DNA from 2 places in the Pseudoalteromonas sp. CO109Y genome. Region 1 is predicted to be linked to the other one. Evidence: predicted binding sites of a transcription regulator. Region 1 holds the regulator's gene; the other holds the start of a gene.
What was found. The regulator sigma-54, encoded in region 1, starts transcription at its own class of promoters, with help from an activator protein. The targets are predictions, from matches to a motif close to GTTGGCACGNNNNTNGNNT.
Positions count from the first base shown of each region.

Region 2: EXT43_RS06675 (flagellar basal body rod protein FlgF) is a predicted target of sigma-54. The motif match lies at 1,409-1,427, and genes of this name have one in related genera.

Region 1 covers NZ_SGPD01000006.1:16,750-19,935, forward strand. Annotated here, with positions in the region: gene ptsN (PTS IIA-like nitrogen regulatory protein PtsN) at 1-447, opposite strand, end outside; gene hpf (ribosome hibernation promoting factor) at 451-738, opposite strand; gene EXT43_RS01030 (RNA polymerase factor sigma-54) at 766-2,262, opposite strand; gene lptB (LPS export ABC transporter ATP-binding protein) at 2,370-3,095, opposite strand; gene lptA (lipopolysaccharide transport periplasmic protein LptA) at 3,092-3,186, opposite strand, start outside.
Region 2 covers NZ_SGPD01000017.1:105,780-108,965, reverse strand. Annotated here, with positions in the region: gene flgG (flagellar basal-body rod protein FlgG) at 1-588, opposite strand, end outside; gene EXT43_RS06675 (flagellar basal body rod protein FlgF) at 610-1,374, opposite strand; gene flgE (flagellar hook protein FlgE) at 1,535-2,902, opposite strand; gene EXT43_RS06665 (flagellar hook assembly protein FlgD) at 2,955-3,186, opposite strand, start outside.

The DNA of each region.
Region 1 (3,186 bases):
CTCTGCTGATATGACCTGAAACAGTTGCTGATCGGTAGTAGCACTACGCAGCTGTTTACAAAACTCTTTATCTTTAAGTCTATCAGCAATTGTTGATAAGGTCTTTAGGTGAAGCTGACAGTCACCATCTGGTACGATGAGTGCCACAAAAATATCAACTGGACGATTATCAATTGCATCAAAATTAATAGGGGATTCACTCACTATCACAAATGCATGAGGCTCATCTGCGCCGCTCATTCGGCCATGTGGAATAGCAATACCTCGGCCAATGCCGGTGCTGCCTAGTTTTTCTCGGTTGAGTAAAGCATCTAGGATATCTTGTTGCGATAAATGAGGAAGCTGCTGGTGGGCCAGTTCGCTGATATATTCAAGAATTCTTTTTTTGCTATTAAAAAGGACCGCAGCTTTGCTGCAGTCCTGGTTAGTAAGTGAACTTAGTTTCATAATTTAATGTCGAGCTAATTTCTCTTTGTGTTTAATGACTTGGCGATCAAGTTTATCGATCAGTGAGTCAATGGCTGCGTACATATCTTGATGTTCTGTTGAAGCGAATAATTCGCCTCCGTTTACATGTAAAGTTGCTTCTGCTTTTTGGCTTAATTTTTCTACATCTAGAATGACATGAACATTATTAATATGGTCAAAATGCCTTTCTAGTTTTGCAAACTTGGTGTTTACATAGTCTCTTAATGAATCTGTGATTTCTACATGACGACCAGTTAAATTTAGTTGCATAAGCATTTTTCCTTCTATGTAAAACGTCTAAATCAGACTCTTACGCTGATTAGACGGAGGTATTGCTAGAGACTCACGATATTTTGCAATTGTACGTCTAGCTACTTTAATTCCTTGCTCAGCCAATATATCTGCAATTTTGCTATCACTCAATGGTTTAGCTGAGTTTTCTGCAGCGACTAACTTCTTGATTAAAGCGCGTATTGCTGTAGAAGAACACTCACCACCATTTTCGGTGCTGACATGGCTTGAGAAGAAATATTTCAACTCAAAAATACCCCGTGGGGTATGCATATATTTTTGCGTTGTTACCCGTGAAATCGTCGATTCATGCATTTCGACCATTTCAGCAACATCATTTAGCACCATCGGCTTCATTGCCTCAGGGCCATGCTCAAAGAAAGCTTGTTGTTGTTGAACGATACAGTTGGTCACTTTTAATAGCGTATCGTTACGGCTTTCTAAGCTCTTAATAAACCACTTTGCTTCTTGTAAGTGAGAGCGAATAAATTGGCTGTCGCTACTTGATTTAACAGAGCGAGACATCGCCGCATATTGGCTGTTCACTCTAATCTTTGGCATACAATCTGGGTTTAACTCGACTACCCAGCGGCCTTTCACTTTTTTCACTGATACATCAGGTATAACGTACTCAGATTCTTCGCGTACTATGCTATCCGCAGGCTTAGGATTTAAGCTGTGAATAAGCGTCATCACTTCTTTAAGCTCATTTTCTTTAAGCTTAGTCTTTTTCATCAAAGTTCGATAGTCGCGACTCGCTAATAATTCGATATGCTCAGATAAAACCATTTTAGTTTCAGCTAAATATGGCGTATCGGCATCGAATTGGCGTAGCTGAATGCACAGGCATTCTTGTAAACTGCGCGCGCCAATACCCACAGGATCAAATAACTGAATTCTTTTTAAGACCGCTTCGACTTCATCAAGTTCGATTTCTTCTTCATCGTTATTTTGATTAAAGCTTTCGACGATATCTTCACAGCTTACCGTTAAAATACCTGAGTCATCGATAGCTTCTACAATTGCCACAGCAATCGCTTCATCAGTAGGGCTAAATGGCGTGAGTTGCAATTGCCACATCAGGTATTCGTGAAGGGTTTCGGTTGATGCTCCCTGATAGATAGATTCATCTTCAGGCATTGGCCCTGACGATGTTGAAGGGGCGGCACTCATGTACTCATCCCAGGTAACATCCATTGCTAAGTCATCGCTTACGGTGTCTTTATTGAGAGCATCACTACTTTCTTGCTCGTACTCGCTAGGTGCTTCTTCGGCAGACGCGCTGACTTGTACATCGTCAGATTCAGCTTTTTGCTCATTCTTGCCGGTGCTTTCTTCGTTGTAATCCGCTTCTTCCACTTCAAGTAGAGGATTACTATCAAGCGCTTCTTGAATTTCTTGCTGGAGATCCAATGTACTGAGCTGCAACAAACGAATAGCTTGTTGCAGTTGTGGAGTCATTGTAAGTTGCTGGCCCATGCGCAGCTGTAATGATTGCCTCATGTATCCCTAACAATCCTTTTTAAGTTATCGATACCTGTATAAACACAGTTATCGATTTATTGTCATTGTTATAAGTCTAGCAGATGCTCTAGTCGCTGGCGTAATGGTTACAGCCTGAATTGCTCGCCTAGATATACATCGCGTACAGTTTGGTCTGCTAATACGTGCTCAGGTGTGCCTGATGCAATTAGCTCCCCATGAGAAACAATGTAGGCTTTTTCACAAACATCAAGGGTTTCTCGAACATTATGGTCAGTAATTAGTACACCGATACCACGATTTTTTAGGTGCTCAATAATTTTCTTTATATCTAACACTGAAATTGGATCAACACCAGCAAAAGGCTCATCTAAAAGGATAAATTTAGGATTAGCGGCTAATGCGCGAGCAATTTCTACACGGCGTCGCTCACCACCTGACAGCGCCATACCTTGGCTGTCACGAATGTGTTGAATACTAAACTCATCAAGTAAGCTATTGAGTGTTTCTTCGCGGGTGGTTTTATTTAGATCTTTACGAGTTTCTAAAATGGCCATCAAGTTTTGGTAAACCGTCAACTTTCGAAAAATTGACGATTCTTGTGGCAGATAGCCAATACCTAAACGCGCACGGCTATGCATTGGTAAAAGGGTGATATCGTTATCATCAATACTGATTTTACCTTTGTCGCTAGGTACTAGGCCTACAATCATATAGAAGGTCGTTGTTTTACCTGCGCCATTTGGACCAAGCAAGCCAACAATACTGCCAGCTTCAACTTCAAGACCGACATTTTTAACCACTTGGCGGCCTTTGTAGCTTTTAGCTAAAAGCTCTGCTTTTAATGTGCTCATGGTTGGCCTTTATTATCTTTTTTATTTTCAACAGGCACTAAAATAGTGTGTACACGATCTGTTGAATTTTCGTCTTTTTCAGCACTGATCA
Region 2 (3,186 bases), on a different contig from region 1:
GGTTTCGGTGTATAAGTTTTGTCCCATAGGCTCAAGACCCGATGGATTAATAAAATCACTAATCGTTAGCTGACCAATGACCACGTTGTCTGCTTGCCCTGAAATACGCACTGACACTTCACCATCTTGTGAAACAGTGATTGATTGCGCATCGTCTGGAACATTCATTTCCGGCTGTAAAGGAAAACCTGCGCCCGACGTTACAATGCGGCCATCTTCGTCAGTCGTGAATTGACCGTTACGCGAATAGGCAATGTTGCCATCTGGCAATTGCACTTCAAAAAAACCTGGTCCTGAAATCATCCAGTCCAATGAATTTTCAGTGGTAAGCATGTTACCTTGTGAAAAGTTCTTTTGGTTAGCTACCACTTTGGCACCGGCACCAAGCATTAAACCCGATGGCATTTCAGTGTCTTGAGATGAACGACCACCTGGTTGATTGATGTTTTGATATAGTAAATCTTCAAATACGGCGCGGCTTTTTTTATAGCCTACCGTGCTGGCATTCGCGAGATTATTTGAGATCACCGAAATATCGGTTTGCTGGGCGTCAAGCCCGGTTTTACTGATCCATAATGCAGGATTCATAACTCTACCCTCTCAGTCATCTTAAACAATGCGTAACAGCTGATCTTGACGCTCGTCGAGCTCTTCGGCTGTTTTCATTAATTTAACTTGTAATTCAAATTGGCGTTGATTGCTGATCATGTCGACCATTTCATGCACTGGGTTTACGTTCGACATTTCAAGCGTACCCGACAGTACTTTTACGTTTGGTGAAATATCACAAAAACCACAAAGGTCATTGACCAACATGTCTTCTTTTGGTCGAAATAAACCGTCATTACCTTTTTCAAGCTGAGTGTTATCAGCCTCAATCACTTTTAAGCGATCAACCACTTCCAAAAAGTTTGCTGGCGCTCCTTGTGGGCGAACCTGAATAGCACCGTCTTCACTAAACTCAACTTTCTCGATAGGTAATGGCAAAATGATTGGACCACCTTCGCCAATTACTTGACGGCCATGGCTAGTGATCAACGCGCCATCTGGAGTAATGTTTAATGTGCCAGTTTTGGTGTACGCCTCATTGCCTGATGCATCTTGTACACTCAACCAACCACGGTCACTCATCGCGATATCAAGCTCGCGGCCAGTTTCAACAAAACCACCCGATTCCATATTAGATCCAGGGCGTTCTTGCATTGCAAACACCCTAGATGGCAGACCTTCACCGAAGGCTTGCATAGAGCGAGCTTGTGCAAAATCAGCTTTAAAGCCAGTGGTGTTAGCATTAGCAAGGTTGTTGGCCTTGAGTTCAAGACCTCGCAAACTTTGTTTAGCACCCGACATGGCAATGTAGACCATTTTGTCCATAACATTGACTCACTAAAAATACGATAACTAAGAAATGCAATAAAAGTGCCAAAGTAAAATTGACGCTAAAATAGAAGAGAAAAATGAATAATTAGAATGAAAAAAGGCTGCCAATAGAGGGAGCAGCCTTCGTGTCGGATTAAGCTTAGAGCCGTTAAAATTAACGGATCTGTAGGATGTTTTGCTGTAGTGTTGAGTTAACCTCAAGCGCACGTGAATTTGCTTGGAAGTTACGCTGCGCACTAATCAAGTCAACAAGTTCGTTAGTTAGGTTTACGTTTGATTGTTCAAGCGCAGATGAGTTAATTGAACCCAAGGTACCTGAACCTGGTTCGCCAGCAATAGGCTCACCTGACGTTAAACTCTTCTTCCAAGAAGTATCACCCACTTGTTGTAAACCCTGTGAGTTCGAAAAGCGTACCATGGCAACTTGACCTAAGAATGAAGTGTCACCATTACTGTATGAAGCAACAATTTTACCGTCAGAACCGATATCGATACCTGATAGACGACCTACAGTCGCACCATCTTGTTCCAGTGCTTTTACTTCAAAGTTACTAGCATATTGAGTAGGTACTTTATTCGCTGTTGCCGCTTCATCACGCCAGTTCATCGTTACATCATCAGGGAAACTAGCACCATTAGATAGTAAGTCAGATAAACCTGTCGCAGCGCCTGCGCCATTTGGTAAAGTTAATGGGTTAAATGATGCATCAGTATTAGCAACACCATCCGTGTTAAGTGGTAAACCACTTGAATCAAATTGGAATGTAGTTAGTGGTGTATAAGGCGTTGTTGTTTGCTCTACACCACTTGCATCAAATGGTTTTTCATCCAGTGTGGCGTATACTTGCCACTCATTGTCATTACCTGTCACAGCTGCATCAGTTTTAACGAAGAAGAACTGTAAAATATGTGGCTCACCTAATGAATCATACACAGTTGTTGATGTTGAACTATTATATGTAGCACTTGATTCAGGATCAAACGGTGTCACTGTTGGCGCAGAGGCACGTGAATCAAGGTTAAATGATGAATAAACATTCGTGGTTGCACGCGGTGAACCTGATGCATCAGGAATTTGTAACGCTGAAGATGTACTTAAGCTAACAGAAGTGGTATCACCGGTTGCTTCATCAACAGGGAAACCTTGTAAGTAGTTACCGCTTGCATCAACAATGAAGTTATCCTGGTTTAGTTTAAACGCACCTGCACGAGTATATGTGAAGTCTTGCGCGCCTAGGTCATTCGCCATTGCGAAATAACCTTCACCAGTGATCGCTAAGTCAAGAGAGTTATTTGTGAAAGATAACGAGCCTTGGTGGAATTGCTGTGCCACCATTGTCGTTCTTACACCGTCACCATTTTTTGTTTTACCAGAACTAAATACTGATGATGCGTATACATCAGCGAACTCTGCACGAGACTCTTTAAAGCCCGTAGTATTAACGTTAGCAATATTATTTGCTGTAACGTCTAAATCTTTTTGCGCGGCTGCTAAGCCTGTTAATGCTATATTGAAGCTCATAACTCACCTCTAACCTATCTCTTAGCCTAAGCTAACCCAAACCTTTTTTTACTTATGCGATTTCAGCTATATCAGTTAGCCTAACCGCACCCTCTTTTGTATTTACGATAATGCCGCTTGCGCCATTAATATTGACACTTTCAATATTCTTAAAGGTCGCCATTGGCATACTGCTGTAGTCTCCATTTACAAAGCCTTCAGCACTGATGTCATATTCACCTTCAGGTAGCACATTGCCATCATTGTCTTTACCATCCCATTCAAAACGAAGTGCACCCGCTGAC